2 regions of the Sellimonas sp. genome follow, and region 2 is predicted to be linked to the other one. Evidence: predicted binding sites of a transcription regulator. Region 2 holds the regulator's gene; the other holds the start of a gene.
The links. The regulator HrcA, encoded in region 2, represses chaperone genes, less so after heat shock. The targets are predictions, from matches to a motif close to TGTTAGCACTCNNNNNNNNNGAGTGCTAACA.

Region 1: the regulator HrcA is predicted to act here: its motif matches at 7,296-7,326, upstream of ACLROL_RS06410 (Hsp20/alpha crystallin family protein).

The regions. Positions count from the first base shown of each region.
Region 1 is NZ_JBKSWG010000012.1:20,164-30,339, reverse strand. Features, by position in the region: gene ACLROL_RS06445 (glycoside hydrolase family 32 protein) at 1-927, opposite strand, end outside; gene ACLROL_RS06440 (carbohydrate ABC transporter permease) at 1,009-1,869, opposite strand; gene ACLROL_RS06435 (carbohydrate ABC transporter permease) at 1,869-2,741, opposite strand; gene ACLROL_RS06430 (ABC transporter substrate-binding protein) at 2,759-4,135, opposite strand; gene ACLROL_RS06425 (LacI family DNA-binding transcriptional regulator) at 4,452-5,483, shown strand; gene ACLROL_RS06420 (hypothetical protein) at 5,572-6,078, opposite strand; gene ACLROL_RS06415 (DUF4430 domain-containing protein) at 6,078-6,479, opposite strand; gene ACLROL_RS06410 (Hsp20/alpha crystallin family protein) at 6,705-7,154, opposite strand; gene ACLROL_RS06405 (GNAT family N-acetyltransferase) at 7,378-7,878, opposite strand; gene ACLROL_RS06400 (YjjG family noncanonical pyrimidine nucleotidase) at 7,983-8,660, shown strand; gene ACLROL_RS06395 (class I SAM-dependent methyltransferase) at 8,743-9,474, opposite strand; gene ACLROL_RS06390 (PadR family transcriptional regulator) at 9,606-9,953, shown strand; gene ACLROL_RS06385 (hypothetical protein) at 9,940-10,176, shown strand, end outside.
Region 2 is NZ_JBKSWG010000001.1:137,400-147,575, forward strand. Features, by position in the region: gene ACLROL_RS00570 (hypothetical protein) at 1-14, shown strand, start outside; gene ACLROL_RS00575 (flavodoxin family protein) at 67-684, shown strand; gene ACLROL_RS00580 (GTP pyrophosphokinase family protein) at 720-1,403, shown strand; gene hrcA (heat-inducible transcriptional repressor HrcA) at 1,579-2,619, shown strand; gene grpE (nucleotide exchange factor GrpE) at 2,671-3,282, shown strand; gene dnaK (molecular chaperone DnaK) at 3,316-5,190, shown strand; gene dnaJ (molecular chaperone DnaJ) at 5,300-6,496, shown strand; gene ACLROL_RS00605 (cation transporter) at 6,669-6,887, shown strand; gene ACLROL_RS00610 (heavy metal translocating P-type ATPase) at 6,929-8,830, shown strand; gene ACLROL_RS00615 (ABC transporter ATP-binding protein) at 8,931-9,653, shown strand; gene ACLROL_RS00620 (SufB/SufD family protein) at 9,681-10,176, shown strand, end outside.

The DNA of each region.
Region 1 (10,176 bases), on a different contig from region 2:
TCCTTTTCTCTCCACAACGCGTGGGATACAGAACATTCCTCGCCATCTGCCCTCCACAGCTTCCGGCATCCGCATCCATCCTATCATCACACGGCGCCCGTCTTTATCAACAGTACTCTGCGGTGCATACAGATCAAGTCCATAATCCACAAACTGAAAATTCTCTGAAAACTGCACAGAACAGCTGTGCTCATCAAATTCTATCGGAAGACAGACCGCATGATTTGCCTCCCTTTTCCCATCATTCACTACTCCCATAGGAGAAAGCATTAACACATCTCCGCCTTCAGTCCGGAACAGATCCGGGCATTCCCACATCCATCCAAGTGTCGTCTCCTTTGTCACGCGGCTTACCGGCTTCCACTCTATCAGATCCATACTTCTGTAAAAGAGAAGCTGCCCTCTGTCATCCTTCATCCTGCTTCCCAGTACCATATACCAGGCATCCTTCCCTCTCCACACTTTGGGATCTCGCGTGTGCGTGCGATCCGCCTGTTCACGGTCTGAAAAAGGCGGAATAATAACCCTCTTCCCGTTGAAATTGTCGAAGGAAAATCCGTCTTCCGAACAAATCATCAGCTGAGTGGATTCATATCTGTCATTCGGATTTTTGTGTATATTTTCTGGGTTTACAACGTCATAGTGTACTCCGGTGTAATAAAGATACATCTTGCCGTCATGCTCAACCGCACTTCCTGAAAAACAGCCATTTTGATCTTCGTATCGAGTAGGGAAAAGTGCAACCCCGCAGTGTTCCCAGTTTACCAGATCAGGGCTCACTGCATGCCCCCAATGCATCGTTCCCCACTTCGGGGCATACGGAAAATACTGGTAGAAAAGGTGGTACAATCCTTTATAATAGATAAAACCGTTGGGATCGTTGATCCAGTTTCCCGGTGCTTTTAAATGTATTCTGTCTTTTTTCATATCTGTCATTTCTCCATTATATTTGTCTGTGATGAGGCAAAAGAGGGTACGCACAGCTATACCCTCTTACCATTTCTTTCTCTATTTCACTGCACCTGCAACAACACCGCCGATGATCTGTTTCTGAAGGACGATATACAAAATGAGAATCGGGAGAACACATAACAGCAGTCCTGCCATGATCGTTCCGTAATCTGCAGAATATGTACCATAGAAACTATATGTAGAAAGCGGCAAAGTCAGAAGCTTTTTATCTGTCAGCACAAGTGACGGAAGGAGGTAATCATTCCAAAACGCCAGTGAATTGAGGATTACCATCGTTGAAATGATCGGCTTCAAAAGCGGAAGCACGATCTTGAAAAATGTCTGTGAATGGGTGCATCCATCAATGTAAGCTGCTTCCTCCAACGCAATCGGCACATTCCCCTTGATGAATCCGTGGAACATGAATACCGACATGGCCATGGAAAATCCGGTGTGCATGAATATCAACGTCAGTCTGTGGTTCAGTATGTTCAAAGTACCGCCGTAGATGCTTACCAGAGGGATCATGATTGCCTGGAACGGAATGATCATGGATGCAACCATCAGCGCAAATGTGATCTTGGAAACGATATTGTTGTTCCGCACGATGTAATATGCCAGCATTGACGCCAGAAGCGTCACAAGTACGGTCGCAGTAACCGTTACGATCAGAGAGTTTTTGAAAGCATTCAGGAAATCCATCTGTGTAAATGCTTTTACAAAATTGTCAAAGGACAACCCTTTGATCGTAAACAGCCAGGAGAACGGGCTTTTGATAATATCCCTCTTCTGTTTGAGAGAGTTTATCACGACCATGATGAAAGGAAACATGTATGCGATGAATATAATGATCAGGCCGATCATTGCCAGGGCATTTGCCGCTTTTCTCTTTGTTCCTCCGATTGTCGTCTGTTTCATTATGCTTCCACCTCCTGTTTCTTTGTCAGGTATACCTGAATTCCGCTGATACATGCTACTACAATAAACAGAATCAACGCTTCCGCCTGTCCTACGCCAAACTGTCTCGATGTAAATGCCTTTTCATACACGTGCATAGCGGCCATCTCTGTTGTCCCGTAAGGTCCTCCTGATGTCAATGAAAGGTTGACATCGTAAACCATGAATGCTTTTGACAATGTGAGGAACAGGCAGATTGTGATGGACGACATCATAAGCGGAAGGACAATGCTCTTCATCTTTACCCATCCCGACGCTCCGTCGATGCTGGCCGCTTCCATTACATCCTCACTCAGCCCCATGAATCCTGCCACATAAATCAGGATCATATAACCGGAAAGCTGCCATACGCTCACAAGGACCAGGGCTGCAAACGCCAGGTTCGGATCGGAAAGCCAGGACGCCTCAAACATTTCCCACCCGGTACTCTCCCCGATGCTTACAAATACTCTGGAGAACACGAACTGCCAGATATACCCCAGTACGATACCTCCGATCAGGTTTGGTGTGAAAAATCCTGCCCGGAAGAAATTCTGTCCTTTTATTCCTCTTGTGAGTAAATATGCGATCACAAATGCGATCACGTTTACAAGAATCACTACCACGATCACATATTTGAAAGTAAGGAGCAGTGATGTCCAGAATTCTTTATCACGTATCACGCCTTTAAAGTTCTCAAACCAGATAAAATTTTTTACTTTGGAAACCCCATCCCAGTCGGTAAATGTCAGGTATATTCCGTAAATAAACGGTACGATCACGACCGCGAAAAAACAGAACATTCCCGGCAGTCCGAACATACAGAAATCTTTCCCTTTGTTTCTTGATTTCATATTTTACCCCTTCTTTCCTATTCCTGTTCTGCCCAGTAGTCTTCGATAGACTCGATCAGTTCATCTCTGTCACTGCGGCCCGCCAGATATTTCTGCATTGCAGCGCCGAGCACTGACCAGTGGTCATTCGGAACGATCGCTGATGCGTTGAATGCCTCTCCGCTTTGTACCTTCTCATAAATATTTCTGCTGAGCGGGTCCATCGGTTCGTATGGGTTATTCTGGAACGGCGGGATCAGATTACATGTATACACAAGCATCTGCTGTCCGATTTCACTGTATACGATCCAGTTCAGAAACTCTTTTGCCGCTGCCTGCTCTTTCTCGGAAGCCACCTGGCCATCCAGCATAACCTGCTTGGACGGAGATCCCTGAATCTGCTGGTTTGCAAAATCATTTGGATCGTTGTTCATAAAATACGGAAGGAAGCCATATTCATCGTCTGTCTCTGCACCGCCTTCCTCAAGGTTTGGCCATGCCCAGTTTCCGTTTAACCAAAACGCGGTTTTTCCATCTGCCAGATCGATGGCCATCTCATCGTAGTCCGCCCCGAGAGGGTCTTTTTGTGCCACATTGTATTTTTTGAGAATATCAAACATGTTCAGGAAATCGCTCATTCTGCTGTAGCTCTTAAGATCCAGATCGCCGTCTTTGATCATCTCGATCACTTCCTGAGCACCGGCGGATGTTCCGTCATACGTTTCGTACACATACTGTAACTGGTGCGCTCCAAGTGACCAGTCTTCCTTTGCAAGAGAAATCGGTCTCTCCATTCCGGCCTTCTTCAGCTTCTCAAGCACCTCCACAAAATCATCCTGTGTTTTGATTTCTGAAGGGTCAAATTCTTCTCCCAGTGTCTTCTCGATAGCTGACTTATTGTAAATGATTCCTCTGCCTTCAATGCAGAGAGGGAGACTGTACACGTGTCCATTTACCTCGGTTAGGTAACCTTCCGCTTCCGCTGTCCACGCTTCGTTCGACAAATCTGCCGCTTTTTCTTCGGCCAGAGCGATGACATCTGTTGTATCCAAAATCGATAATGTCGGCGGTGTTCCGGAATTGTACAGGCTGACTACCTTCGTATAAGGAGAATCCCCATCTGTTACCGGCATGATTTCCACATGTACCCCTGCCTTTTCCTCAAATATCTTGGCCATCTCCTCCAGGGCCGTCTGGATCTCTGCTTTGGAATTCAAAACAGAAATATTTGTTCCTTTCAAACTAGAATCATACTCAAATGTATCAATAGAAGTATCAATCGGAATCTCCTCTTCCACCTCATTTGGATCATCCGGGTCGCTGGCGAAACCAAACGTACAGCCTGACAGCGTTGTCACTGCCAACACAGCTGTAAGCGCTGAGGCCAGCACCCTTGCCACAAGTTTTTTCTTCATTGGCTTTCCCTCCGTTTCTCTCACATCCATCATTTCGTCAATTTATGTAACCAGTTAAGTAACCGGTTACTTTATGTTCCAATCATAGCATTGCACATACAGTATGTCAAGGAAAACAAGGAAGTTTGTGAATGATAGACAATTTTCTATTCAGGCCATTATACACTTTATACATAACCGGTTACTTTACCGATTACTTATTGTTCTTTCTTCCTTTTTCTGCTATACTTGGCATGAAGAGCTACCCATATCTCAATACAGGGCGCGTGGAATTGCGTCCTTCTATACATTTACGTTTCTGGGAAAGGAGAGCATTATGAACCGAAAAAAAAATATAACTTTTGACGATATAGCCAAATATACAAATTTTTCCAAGACGACGATCTCCAGATATTTTAACAATCCGGATTCCCTTACTTTAAAAAACCAGGAGATCATCGCCCAGGCACTTGTGGATCTTGACTACAAAGAAAATAAAGTAGCCCGTATTCTGGCAAGCGGAAAGACAGAATTCATCGGCATCGTAATCCCATTTCTGCACAATCATTACCATTTGGAAATGCTAACCCAAATCCTGCTGACCTACGAACAGTTTGGCTATAAATTTCTCGTATTTATCGGAAATGGGGAAAAAGAGACAGAAAGACAATATATCGATGAACTGCTGGCCTATAAAATCGAAGGGCTCCTGATCCTAAGTTTTACGATCCCTTCAAGAGAGCTGGCCGATCTGCCGATTCCCATCGTAACCATCGAGAGGGAAGACAAATATGTATCCAGCGTAAACACGGATAACTATATGGGAGGAGTCCAGGCTACCAGCCTGCTCGCCAAACATGGCTGTGATATCCTGATCCATCTGAATACACGTACTTCCCCTTCCATCCCTTCTTATGGCCGTATCAAAGGATTTCTCGACCTGTGTGAAGAAAAACACCTGAACCAGCGTATTATATACAAAGATATCGGAACTGAGTACGAGACAATGAAAAAGAATATGGGAGAGATACTTGATGAAATCGAAGCCGAATATTCCGGCATGAAAAAAGGAATCTTTGTCTCCAACGATACAAATGCAAATGTGCTGCTCAATCTTTTAATACGAAAATACGGCAGACTGCCGGATGACTATTATATCGTCGGTTTCGACGATTCCCCAATCTCCCGTGAGGCAGTCATGTCCATCAGTACCGTGGGACAGCAGATTGATAAAATTGCTTTTGAAGCGGTCAGTCTGCTGGTGGAACAGATGAACGAAAGAAAAAAACGCAGACCTACACCGTTGGCCGAACCTGTTCATAAGGTCATCACTCCTGTTCTGCTGCGCCGGGAGACTACAGAACACTAGATATTGGTTCTAAAAAAACACCAGAGCCAAACTTTTTTTCAAAAGCTTGGGCCCTGGTGTTTCATATATATTGTTCCAGAAACTCTCTTTATGCAGTTTTGTACAGTTTGGGAAGGATCCGGGAAATCGGCCTGTAAAGGGCAATGCAGACGACGATATTTCCGATACAATGGAGGATATCATACGGAATCCCAGACACCCAGTAGGCAAATCCTGCTCCTATCCCTCCCGCGAAAAAATATGGGATCGCACAGAAGGCTCCAAACAAAAGCCCGAAAAATCCAGCTACCAAAGCCCATATCCAGATTGACTCCTGCTTTTTTAAAAGAAGTACCACTCCCGCCAGAATACTCCACACATACAAGTAGTTGATCCACCAGATTCCGAAACCATAGATAATCCCTTCCAGAAACACAAATACATAGATGATCCAGAAAACTTTCTTTCCAAAACTCTTTGCATAGATCATAATAAGCAAAGATACAAGCTCAATGTTCGGTAAAAACGCCAGTCCGACCTGCACAACAAGCAAGACAGCGGCGCATACAGCCAGAATTGCATAGTCCCTGACTTTGATTTTTGCGGAATCTTTCATTAATATCCTTCCTTCAGCGTGAGTTCAAATTCATCTTGATCAGAGACAGGTGTCTGATCCGCCGATGTATTGACCTGCTCTCCTCCTTTTGTAATGCACCACCACTGCTGTTTACTGTCGTCCGCTTTCTCTCCGTCTACTTCTGTAATGAAAAGTCCATACTGTCCTTCCGTTCCTTTAACCAGATCATGCTCCTCCAGCACTTCTCTTAAGTACTCCGCGTCTGTCTTGTACTCAAATGATGTTTCCTTTTTATCTCCATGGATCACAGTAATGCTTACTTCTTTCTGTCCTTTTTCCGCTTTTGGCCGGAAATTCTGGTACAAAATGACGGCCGCCGCTATAAGGATTACCAGTACACAGGCTGCGATCAAAAGTATCCTTTTCTGCTTTTTCTCCATCTTCTTTTCCTCCTTGTTCATAAAATAAACAGCCGGGCTACAGGACACGCTATCCTGAGCTTCTGGCATTCCCCTACTATACTATAGATCTTTTCTCATGTCCAGCTTTTTCCATGGTTCTCGCCATGCAAAAACGACTCTGTGCAAACCGTTTTCCGGTTCCCACAGAGTCGTTTCTCTGGCAATAAATTGCAGCCTGTTTCTATTCCTGTTCTGTCTGTGAACTTATCCCTCGATAGCGATATGATTGTTCTGTTCTACTGTTTTATGATCTCTTTTCGGGATGGATAATTTCAGGATACCATCTTCGTATTTTGCATGAATATCTTCTTTCGTCACGCCTTCTCCGATATAAAAGCTTCTGCTCATGCTGCCTGAATACCGTTCACGGCGAATATAGTTTCCTTTTTTATCCTGCTCATCTTTATCGAGACCTTTTTCTGCGGAAACGGTAAGATATCCGTTCTTCAGCTGGGCATTGATCTCATCTTTTTTAAATCCCGGAAGGTCAACATCAAGTTCATACGTATTTTCCGTTTCTCTTACATCTGTCTTCATCATATTTCTTGCATTCTTTCCGTACAGTGGATTTTTACTTCCAAAAAAGTCCTTCTCAAACGGGAAATCCATCCAGTCATCAAATAAGTTTTCTCCAAAAATACTAGGCATCATCATAAGTCATATCTCCTTTCATCATGACAAATTGATTTTTCTATTAGCACTATCGGAGAAATCCGAAGTGTCGATTCCGAACATCGTACTTGGAACCTTTCTTTTTTGTTCCTTCCTTTGTTCTATCTGTAATATAACACTTATTGTTAGCGCTGTCAAGCATTGAGTGCTAACAATTTTGTGAAAGAATTGTGAACCTTAAATGAAAACATAACCTCTGCTTTTCTTATATCTTCTTGCTCATATATAAAATCAAATCATCGTCATTGCAGCAGGTTGTGTACGGTTTCAATATCTCGTTTCTGTACCAAACACCGCTTCCATCTGGAATATAACCCCTTTTCACATAAAGCCTCTGAGCCGCCCCATACCCACTGTGAAGGCCGACTGCCAGGCTGACATGATCTCCGTAGGCGCTGGCCGCTTTCTCCGCTTCATCCATGATACGGCTCCCTATCCCTCTCTTTTGATACGCTATCAAAACATTGAAATCCGTCAATTCCGGGTATCCAAGCTTTGCAAACGGTCCGCTCTTTGTGTGCGGAAGAAGAGTAATGTAGCCTACAGGGCGCTTCTCATACTCTGCCACAAAGACATCTCTTTCCCCTTTTTCCTGTTCCGCATAATAATTCCGAAAGATTTCCATTTTGGGCGGCCATCCTTGTTCCAAGAAAGAGCGGCAGAACTGTTCCGCATCACTCTCATACATTTTCCTGATCTTTAGCATGCAGATTTCTCCTTTCATTTCTGTCTGTCCTGTCACAGTCAAATCATGTTATACTGTTTTCAGCGTTACCGGCGCTGATCATTTTATTTGGAGGTAGTGGTACCATGTTTGATATCATTTTGTTCGATCTTGACAATACGCTTCTGGATTTTAACTGGGCGGAACGAAACGCCCTTCTTCACACGCTTCCCTCACTCGGCATCGAGCCGTCGGAAGCCGTGATCCGCCGCTACAGCGAGCTGAACCTTGCCCAGTGGAAACTTCTGGAGCTTGGAAAACTTACCCGGGAAGAGGTAAAACTTCGCCGCTATAAACTTCTCTTCGAAGAGATCGGGTCAGATGCTTCCCCACATGAAGCTGTAAAAATCTACGAATCTTATCTTTGCCAAGGGCACTGCTTTCTTCCCGATGCAGAAGACATTCTGAAGACTCTCTGCTCTTCCAGGCAGCTTTATCTCGTGACAAACGGCACTTCTGCCGTTCAGAAAGGACGGATCGAAAGCGCGGGGCTTTCCAGATATTTTCGGGATTTCTTTATCTCCGAAGAAATCGGGTACAACAAACCGTTCAAGGAATACTTTGATTACTGTTTTTCTCATATCCCAAATTTTCAAAAGGAATCTTGCGTCATTGTGGGAGACAGCCTGAGCTCTGATATCAAAGGCGGAAAAAATGCCGGAATCCAGACGGTCTGGTTCAATCCAGCACTTTCCCAACCGGATTTTGATATTCAGCCGGACTATGAGATCCACGCGCTCAAAGAGCTGCTCACTATTTTGTGATCTGTTTTTCCCAGATTTGTCTGTTTTTGCGATACGGTATCTGTTTCTCCCGCCCTTCGGGGCGGGACTTTCCTGGATACTGTTATTCTTTGACAGCAGATATAAGAAGCATCATCGGTCTTCGCATCTCGTCTTTCATCCCCGGCCACTCCATCATTCTCTGTGGTGGCTCCGGCTCTACCACCCGTTTTATCGAAAATCCCATTTGAAGGAGTGTATCCAGATAGGTCGTCAGCGTTCTGTGATATTTTGTCACTTTCTCCCCGAGAAATACGGCCTCTCTTTTCCCTTCGTAATAATAATTGTCTACCGGAAAATGCAGGATGCTTCCATCCGGTCCGTAATACCAATCCTGATTTCCATAAGCTGTAAACACCGGATGTTCCACGGAAAAGACAAATGCTCCTCCTGAACAAAGCCACCCTTTGATCCTGGATACAAGATCCGGGAAATCTTTTACATAATGAAAAGCTAGAGAACTCAGCACCACGTCAAAAGAATCTTCTTCCAACACAAGGTCTTCCATAGCGCATCTTCTGTACTCTATTATCTCCCCTGCATTCTTCTCGCGCGCTGTCTCCAGCATCTTCTCCGACAGATCGATTCCGAGTACAGATACTGCGCCTTTCTCAGCCGCATACGCGCAATGCCAACCATATCCGCATCCGAGGTCAAGGACTCGTTTCCCTTGAAAATCCGGCATCATTTCCCGAAATCGTTCCCATTCTCCCGCTCCGGAAAGTCCATATCTCGATCGGCTCATTTCACTGTATTTCTGAAAAAATTTCTCATCATCATATTTATTTTCCTTCATAAGAATTTCCTCCTCGTTGGCTGCTTTCCATTATTATAACTTATCCATATTGACACTTCTAGTATTTTGTATTACAATATAGTTAAAGGTATTTTGTATTGCAAAATACTATATAAAACGGAGGCCGCACTATGATTTCTTCACAAATGCTAAAAGGGACACTGGAAGGCTGCATTCTTGGAATCATCAGCCGGAAAGAAACATATGGATATGAGATCTCAGAACAGCTTGGGTCGTACGGATTCGGGAAGATTACCGAAGGAACCATTTATCCCATTCTTCTGCGGCTGGAAAAAAACGGGATGATCACAGCCACCTACCGGCAGTCCGATATGGGACCGAAGCGGAAATATTATTCCCTTACCGCTGAGGGTATGGAAGAATTCCACCATTTTGTATCTGGTTACAACGAGCTATCAAACGCCGTGTCCTGTCTGCTTCAGGATACTTTAGGAGGGGAACGCTATGAAAATAAATGAAAAAGAGCTGCGCCGGGAAAACAATCTTCTGGAAAAGCAGTTATCCAAAGAAAATCAGGCCATATTGACAGACATTGTCGTATATCTCAAGTCCTTTGATATCAGCGAATACCGCGTAGAAATTGTGCGTCAGGATATCACGAATATGATACTCGAAGGCGAGCGAAGAAATCTTCGGACAGAGGATGTGATCGGTCCTGACTACAAGGCATTCTGCGACAGT
Region 2 (10,176 bases):
TTCTCAATATATAAGAGGTTGTCTTTGACAGACACCAGAGAAAAGAAAAAAGGAGGAAAAGAAGAAATGAAAGTATTGCTTGTAAACGGAAGTCCTCACACGAAGGGAAATACCTACATTGCTCTGCAGGAGATGGAAAAGATATTTGCTCAAGAAGGAATCGAGACAGAAATCATCCAGGTGGGAAATCAGGCCATCCGCGGATGTATCGGATGTGCTTCCTGCCGAAAAAATGGAAAATGTGTGTTTGACGATCTTGTCAACGAGACAGCAGCGAAATTTGAGAAATGTGACGGGCTTGTAGTAGGAAGTCCGGTATACTACGCTTCAGCCAATGCGACGCTGATCGCTTTTCTGGATCGACTTTTCTACAGCACACCGTTTGACAAGACGATGAAAGTTGGCGCGGCTGTGGCGACAGCCAGAAGAGGCGGACTTTCCTCCACTTTTGACGAGCTGAACAAATATTTTACTATCAGCGGCATGCCTGTGGCATCCGGACAGTACTGGAACAGCATCCACGGAAGCGCCCAGGGGGAAGCGCTTCAGGATGAAGAGGGTCTGCAGATCATGCGGACACTGGCGCGGAATATGGCATTTCTAATGAAGAGCATCGCCCTCGGAAAAGAGGCATACGGGCTTCCGGAAAAAGAATCCCCGTCCAGGACAAATTTTATCAGGTAAAGAGATTTTTTGACAGAAAATATTACGTAAAAGGTATGGAACAGACAATGACAAAAGAAGAAAACAATCAAAAAGAACTGGTAAAAGAATTTTTGGGCGGAGAGAATGAAGAAGAGACGGTGGAACGTCTCATGAGTTTTAACACCCTTATGATGAGGTACCGATCCGCCATCCGGGAAGTCACGACAAAACTTCAGGTGCTGGATGATGAGCTTTCCTTATACGGAGACAGAAATCCCATCGAAAGTATTCAAAGCCGGATCAAGAAACCGGTAAGCATCGCAGAGAAACTCGGAAGAATGGGTCTCCCCGTCACGGTGGAAGCCATTGAGAAAAATTTAAATGATGTGGCCGGTATTCGTGTGATCTGTCCGTTCATTGATGATATCTACAAAGTGGCGAACATGCTGACATGCCAGGACGACATCACGGTAGTTGCAGTCAAAGATTATATCAAAAACCCGAAGCCAAACGGCTACAGAAGCTATCACATGATAGTGGAGATCCCTGTATTTTTCTCAGACTGTAAAAAGCCTATGCGGGTGGAAGTGCAGATCCGTACGGTTGCAATGGATTTCTGGGCAAGCCTGGAGCACCAGATCAAATACAAAAAAAACGTGCCTGAGCATGACACACTGATCCAGGAGTTAAAAGAGTGCGCGGAGACGATCGCTGCGACGGATGAAAAGATGCAGAACCTCAGAAGAAGAATTGAATAACGTCATAAGACAGAGAAAAGAATCCTGTGCCCGGGATTCTTTTTTTTGCGCGTGGAAGACATAAAAATTTTCAGAATCAGTGTTGACAAAAGTGGGTAGGAGTGTTACATTAATAACCGTAGATGTTAGCACTCGAAATACATGAGTGCTAATAACATCGAAGGAGGCAGACGAGATGGAAGCGATCCAGGAACTGAGTGAGAGAAAACTGAAGATTTTAAAAGCGGTCATTCAGAACTACCTGGAGACGGGGGATCCCGTAGGTTCCAGGACGATTTCCAAATATACGGATTTGAATCTGAGTTCTGCAACGATACGGAACGAGATGGCAGATCTGGAAGAGCTTGGATACATCGTTCAGCCTCACACCTCGGCGGGGCGGATCCCGTCAGATAAGGGTTACCGGCTTTATGTGGATATGCTGATGCTGGAAAAGGAGCAGGAAGTAACCGAGATCAAGGAACAGATGCTGAAGAAGGCTGATAAGATGGATCAGCTGTTGAAGCAGGCGGCAAAAGTGCTGGCAAACAGCACCAATTATGCGACGATGGTCTCAGCGCCGGTCAGCACGAGAAACAAGCTGAAGTTTATCCAGCTTTCCCAGGTGGATGAAGAGCAGCTCATCGCAGTCATCGTGCTGGAAGGAAACATTGTGAAAAACCAGATCCTGGAAGTGGATCAGATGCTGAACAATGAGACTCTTTTAAAGCTCAACATGCTTTTGAACACCACGCTCAATGGGATGTCCATCGATCAGATCACTCTGGGGCTGATTGCAAAGCTCAAAGAACAGGCAGGCATACACAGCGGAGTCATCAGCGATGTTCTGGATGCGGTTGCAAATGTCATCCAGCTTGACCAGGATATGGAGATCTACACCAGCGGCGCGACGAATATTTTCCGATACCCGGAACTTTCCGACAAGCAGAGTGCGCAGGAGATCATCAGTGCCTTTGAGGAAAAACAGCAGCTTTCCGAACTGGTCACGCAGACGCTTTCCAGTGAGAACAAAGGGATACAGGTATATATCGGAAACGAGACCCCGGTACAGAACATGAAAGACTGCAGTGTCGTGACAGCCACCTATGAATTAGGGGAAGGCATGCAGGGGACGATCGGTATCATCGGTCCGAAACGGATGGATTACGAGCATGTCATGGATACCCTCAAAACATTGCAGAATGAGCTGGATACGATATTTCATAGAAAAGAATAGAAAGAACAGAAAGGTGGTATCCTGGTGGACGAACATAAAAATCAAGAAGAAATGGTAAAAGAAGCAGTAGAGGAAGCGAAGAAGCAGGCGGAAGAAACAAACGCCGAAGCAGCCGACGAGGATGTGACGAAAGAAAATCCGGAAATGGACAGCGAGGCGGAGACAGAGCAGGAAGCCGAAGAAAAGAAAGAGAAAAAAAGCTTCTTTAAAAAGAAAAATAAAAAAGATCCGAAAGATGAAAAAATCGAAGATCTGACAGACAAACTCACAAGGCAGATGGCAGAATTTGACAACTACCGGAAGCGCACGGAGAAAGAAAAATCCGCCATGTACGAGATCGGGGCGAAGGATATTATCGAAAAGATCCTTCCGGTCATCGATAACTTCGAACGCGGATTCCAGAGCGTAGATGAAGAAAAACGCAAAGATCCGTTTGTGGACGGCATGGATAAAGTATACAAACAGTTGATGAAGACACTGGAAGATGCCGGTGTGAAACAAATCGAAGCGTTAGGACAGGAGTTTAATCCGGATTTCCATAATGCGGTAATGCATGTGGAAGACGAAGAAGCCGGAGAAAACATCGTGGTAGAGGAATTCCAGAAAGGATACATGTACCGCGAATCTGTTGTAAGACACAGTATGGTAAAAGTAGCAAACTAACAAATTTTAATAATAAATCAGGAGGAATTCATTATGGGCAAAATCATTGGTATTGACTTAGGTACAACAAACAGTTGTGTTGCTGTAATGGAAGGTGGACAGCCGACCGTTATCGCGAATACAGAAGGAGCCAGAACAACTCCATCCGTTGTTGCATTTACAAAGACAGGAGAACGTCTCGTTGGCGAACCTGCAAAACGTCAGGCAGTCACAAACGCAGATAAGACGATCTCTTCCATCAAGAGGAAGATGGGTACAAACGAAAAAGAAAACATCGATGGAAAGATGTACTCTCCGCAGGAAATTTCCGCGATGATCCTTCAGAAACTGAAAGCAGACGCAGAAGGATACCTTGGAGAAAAAGTAACGGAAGCTGTCATCACAGTTCCGGCATATTTCAACGATGCTCAGCGTCAGGCAACAAAAGACGCAGGTAAGATCGCAGGTCTTGATGTAAAACGTATCATCAACGAACCGACAGCAGCAGCCCTTGCGTACGGACTTGACAACGAAAAAGAACAGAAGATCATGGTATATGACCTTGGAGGCGGTACATTCGACGTTTCCATCATCGATATCGGAGATGGTGTCATTGAAGTACTTTCCACAGCCGGAGATAACAAACTCGGCGGAGACGACTTTGACCAGAAGATCACAGATTACATGCTGGCTGATTTCAAGGCAAAAGAAGGCGTAGATCTCTCCGGAGACAAGATGGCGCTCCAGAGACTGAAAGAAGCAGCAGAAAAAGCGAAGAAAGAACTTTCTTCTGCAACGACAACAAACATCAACCTTCCGTTCATCACTGCAACAGCAGAAGGACCGAAGCACTTTGATATGGATCTTACAAGAGCGAAGTTCGATGAACTTACAAGCGATCTTGTAGAAAGAACAGCAGAACCAGTACAAAGAGCACTCTCCGACGCAGGACTTCGTCCGTCAGACCTTGGCCAGGTACTTCTTGTAGGTGGTTCCACACGTATCCCGGCTGTACAGGACAAAGTAAGACAGCTCACAGGAAAAGAACCAAGCAAGTCCTTAAACCCGGATGAATGTGTTGCACTTGGAGCATCTATCCAGGGTGGTAAACTTTCCGGAGATGCAGGCGCAGGCGACATCCTTCTTCTGGACGTTACACCGCTGTCCCTTTCCATCGAGACAATGGGCGGTGTTGCTACAAGACTGATTGAAAGAAATACAACGATCCCGACAAAGAAGAGCCAGATCTTCTCAACAGCGGCAGATAACCAGACAGCAGTTGATATCAACGTTGTACAGGGCGAAAGACAGTTTGCAAGAGACAACAAGTCTCTCGGCCAGTTCAGACTGGACGGAATCCCGCCGGCACCACGCGGAATCCCGCAGATCGAAGTTACATTCGATATCGATGCAAACGGTATCGTAAATGTATCCGCAAAAGATCTTGGAACAGGAAAAGAACAGCACATTACAATCACAGCAGGCTCCAATATGTCTGATGCAGATATCGAAAAAGCTGTCAAAGAGGCAGCTGAATTCGAAGCAGCAGACAAGAAACGCAAAGAAGCGGTAGATACAAAGAACGAAGCAGATGCGATCGTATTCCAGACAGAAAAAGCTCTGAAAGATGTAGGAGATAAGATCGATGCATCCGGAAAATCTGCAGTGGAAGCAGATGTCCAGGCACTGAAAGATGTTCTTGCAAAATATCCAAATGCAGAAGACATCACAGAAGCTCAGATCGCAGAGATCAAAGCTGCAAAAGAAAAAGTTATGGAAAGTTCTCAGCAGCTCTTTGCAAAGATGTATGAGCAGGTAAATCAGCAGAATCAGGCAGGACCTCAGGCAGGACCGCAGGGAACAGATCAGGCAGGTCCGACACCGGAAGGATACGATGACGTAGTAGACGGAGATTATAAAGAAGTATAATCAGACGAAATAAAACATTGCGCTGGGTGCGGGATGAGGAAGGATAGAACCTTCCTTTTCCGCACGCTGCGCATTATTTGCGCAACAGCAGAAAGGGAAGGTAACGGTTATGGCAGAGGCAAAAAGAGACTACTATGAAGTGCTGGGTGTTTCCAGAGATGCCGATGATGCAACACTGAAAAAAGCATACCGTCAGCTTGCGAAAAAATATCATCCGGATATGAATCCTGGGGATGCGGAAGCAGAGAAAAAATTCAAAGAAGCTTCTGAAGCGTATGCTGTATTAAGTGACCCGGAAAAACGCCGTCAATACGACCAGTTCGGTCATGCGGCTTTTGACGGCGGTGCAGGAGCTGGCGCAGGCGGATTCGGCGGATTTGATTTCAGCGGAGCAGACTTCAGCGATATATTTGGCGATATATTTGGCGATTTCTTCGGGGGCGGCAGAAGAGGCGGCCGTGCCAACAATGGCCCGATGAAAGGGATGAATATCCGCAAAGGAATCCGCATCACATTTGAAGAAGCGGTGTTTGGCTGCGAAAAAGAGATTGATATCGTGCTGAAAGATCCATGTCCAAAGTGTAATGGTACAGGCGCGAAACCGGGGACGAGCCCGGAGACCTGTTCACGCTGCGGCGGTAAAGGGCAGGTAGTGTATACATCACAGTCATTCTTTGGTACAGTGCAGAATGTCCAGACTTGTCCGGACTGTCATGGTACAGGAAAGGTTATCAAGGAAAAATGTCCGGACTGCGGCGGCACCGGATATGTGTCTAACAAGAAGACGATCCAGGTAACGATCCCGGCAGGTATTGACAACGGACAGAGTGTGCGCATTCGCGACAAAGGCGAACCGGGAACAAACGGAGGGCCAAGAGGAGATCTTCTTGTGGAAGTAACTGTCTCCAGACATCCGATTTTCCAGAGACAGGATATGAATATCTTTTCCACTGCTCCGATCTCTTTTGCACAGGCAGCCCTTGGCGGGGATGTGCGTATCAAGACGGTGGACGGAGATGTCATCTACACGGTCAAGCCAGGAACAAAGACAGACACAAAAGTGCGCCTGAGAGGAAAAGGGGTACCGTCTGTGAGAAATCCGAAAGTACGAGGAGACCAGTATGTGACACTTGTCATCCAGACGCCGGAGAAGCTCAGTGCAGAGGCGAAAGAAGCGTTGAAGAAATTCGACATGCTGGCAGGAAACTCACTGAATCAGCCTGAGACGGAAAAAGAAAAGCCGAAGAAAAAAGGCTTTATGAATAAGCTGAAAGAAACCTTCGAAGAATTTGAAGAGAAGGATTGATAGAAAATAAAAAAGAAGAACACGGTATATTCATGACAGGTGGATATGCCGTGTTTTTCTTTTTGTAAAAAAGGATTGACATAGATGGTGTGATAGCGTATAGTATAAGTACAACATATGAATGATTGCTCATATGTTCTCGTGTAAAACAAAAATTTGGAGGTATGGGATGATGAAGAAAAAATTTAAGATGCAGGATTTGGACTGTGCACATTGTGCAGCGAAGATGGAGGATGGAATCAAAAAAATCGATGGAGTAAAAGACGCCACCATCAGTTTTATGGCACAGAAACTTACGATAGAGGCAGATGATGACCGATTCGAAGAGATCATGGCTAAGGTCGCAAAAGTATGCAGTAAGATTGAACCAGACTGTAAGATCGTGATGTAGTTCCTTTTTCGGATAAGTTGTAGATACAGGGGGAAAAAACGATGACAAAAAAGCAAAAACAGATGCTCCTGAGAATAGGAGTGGCATTCCTGCTCTTTTTTGCTCTGAAAGTGTTTAAAGAGGCGGAGATCATCGAGGGTATGGAAGAGTTCCCGAAGGGATTTGTCATCTATCTGATACCATATTTTGTGATTGGATGGGATATCCTATATAAAGCGGCGAGGAACATCTGTCGTGGCCAGGTCTTTGATGAAAACTTTCTGATGTGCATTGCGACATTCGGCGCGTTTGGAGTGGGCGAATATGAAGAAGCAGTAGCAGTCATGCTGTTCTACCAGGTGGGAGAATGGTTCCAGAGCTATGCGGTCAACCGTTCCAGAGCTTCCATCACGGAACTGATGGACATCTGCCCGGAATACGCCAATGTGGAGATAGAAGGAGAACTGCGTCAGGTAGATCCAGACGATGTGGAGATCGGCACAGTCATTACAGTAAAGCCGGGAGAGAGGATTCCGCTTGACGGAATTGTGGTGCAAGGGACTACGATGATCGACACATCAGCCCTCACGGGAGAATCGGTGCCTCGGAAGGCGGAAACAGGAACAGAAGTCATCAGCGGATGTATAAACGGAAATGGTACCATACGCGTACAGGTTACGAAAGAGTTTGAAGATTCCACAGTGTCAAAAATACTGGAGATGGTGGAAAATGCCAGCAGCAAAAAGGCAAAAGTGGAAAACTTCATCACAAGGTTTGCAAAATATTATACGCCGATTGTTGTCTGTGCAGCGGTACTTTTGGCAGTCATTCCGCCTATCGTATCCGGCGACAGCTGGGGAGAGTGGATACAGAGAGCATGCATCTTCCTCGTTATCTCCTGTCCGTGTGCCCTTGTCATCTCCGTACCGCTTAGTTTCTTTGGAGGAATCGGGGCGGCATCCAAAATCGGTGTGCTGGTAAAAGGAAGCAACTACCTGGAAGCACTGGCCGATATGGAAACGATCGTATTCGATAAGACTGGTACGCTGACAAAGGGCGAATTCAAAGTGACGAAGATTTTTCCGGAGGAGAAGCAGGATGAACTTCTGAAACTTGCATATCTGGCAGAAAAATATTCTGATCATCCGATCGCTCAGTCTATTCGGGATGCATATCTTGAGAGGACAGGGGAAAAGGCGGAGGAAAAAGTGGAAGATGCAAAAGAAATTTCCGGGTTTGGGATCCAGGCAGTCTACCGGGGAAAAGAGCTGCTTGCCGGAAATGAGAAATTGATGAAAAAGTTTGGAATCGTCTGCGAACAATACGAGGGGGCAGGAACTGTTGTCCAGATTGCCTGGGACGGAGCATTTCTGGGGACGATCGTGATCTCAGATACGATCAAAGAAGGATCTAAAGAGGCAATCCGCCGTCTGAAACAGTCAGGGGTAAAGAAGACGGTTATGCTGACTGGAGACAAGAAGACAGCCGGGGAAACAGTAGCCAGAGAACTTGGGATCGATACTGTCTATACGGAACTCTTGCCGGGAGATAAAGTAGAGAAAGTAGAATCTCTTTTGGAAGAGCTGAAACGGGGAACTTCCAAAGAAGAAAAACGTGCCAAACTTGCATTTGTGGGAGACGGCATCAACGATGCACCTGTCCTTGGACGTGCAGATGTGGGAATCGCTATGGGAAGCATGGGCTCTGATGCAGCCATCGAGGCGGCGGACGTTGTCCTGATGGATGACCATACCGAAAAGATTGCACAGGTAGTAGGAATCGCAAGAAAGACGCTTCGGATTGTGAAACAGAACATCATCTTTGCTCTGGCGGTAAAGGGACTTGTCCTCCTCCTTGGAGCATTCGGGGCAGCCAATATGTGGGAGGCAGTGTTCGCGGATGTGGGGGTGGCGGTCATCGCCATCTTAAATGCCATGCGTGCATTGAAGATTGAAAAAGAATAGTAAATCAATAGAAAACAGGATGTTGTAATCGGGAAACCACTTTACAACATCCTGTTGACGTACTATCATAATAGCAGACAAAAAGGAGATGAGGAAATACATGCTGAAAGTAGAACATCTTTCCTATGAAGTAGAAGAAGAAGGAAAGAGACAGGAAATATTAACGGATATCAGTTTTGAAGTAAAAGACGGGGAGATGCTCGTCGTAACAGGGCCAAACGGAGGTGGAAAATCTACCATCGCAAAGCTCATGATGGGATTATATGAAGCAAACCAGGGAAAGATTTATCTGGATGGACAGGATATCAGCAGCCTGAGCATTCATGAGAGGGCGAAGGCCGGCATCGGATTCGCTTTCCAACAGCCACCGAGATTCAAAGGAATGACAGTCAGAAGACTTTTAAGTCTGGCGGCCGGGACAGAGCTTCCAAAGCACATCTGCTGCGGCCTTTTAAGCCGGGTGGGACTGTGCGCTGAAGAGTATCTGGACAGGGAAGTGGATGGGACACTTTCCGGAGGAGAGATGAAACGGATCGAGATCGCCACAGTACTTGTGAAGAAACACAAACTTTGCATTTTCGATGAGCCGGAGGCTGGAATCGACCTCTGGAGTTTCGCCATGCTGGTGGATGAGTTCGAAAAAATTCATAAAAATAAGAAAGAAAGCCTCCTTCTGATCTCCCACCAGGAGCGGATCATACGGATGGCGGACCGGATCATGATCATCGACAACGGAAAGATCAAGAAAATCGGGCCGACAGAAGAGCTGCTTCCAGAACTTACGGAAGAAGCAATGAGCCGCCCGTACTGTATGACGGAATAAGACACAGAAGGAAGAAGGTGTATTCATATGATACTTGATAAAATCACAGAAAAAGTGCTGCGCATGATCGACGGGGAAGGTTTTCGCCAGGAAGGAGCATTTAATCTCAGACAAAACGGGATCTCAGTCTGTCATGGCGACAGCCAGCATGTAAAGATCCGGAAAAAAGAGGACAGGCAAGGCATTGACATTTATATCGATAAAGATACAAAAGGAGAATCTGTACACATCCCTGTCGTCGTGTCGGCATCCGGAATGACAGATGTCGTGTACAATGATTTTTATGTGGAAGACGGAGCGGATGTGACCATCGTGGCCGGATGCGGCATCCACAATTCCGGGTGCAACGAAGCAAGACATGACGGCATCCACACCTTCCATATCGGGAAAAACGCAGTCGTGCGTTACGAAGAAAAGCATTACGGCGAAGGGGAAGGAACCGGGGCGAAAGTGCTCAATCCAGTGACAGACATCCACATCGGAGAAGGATCCACCTTTATCATGGATACGGTGCAGATCAAAG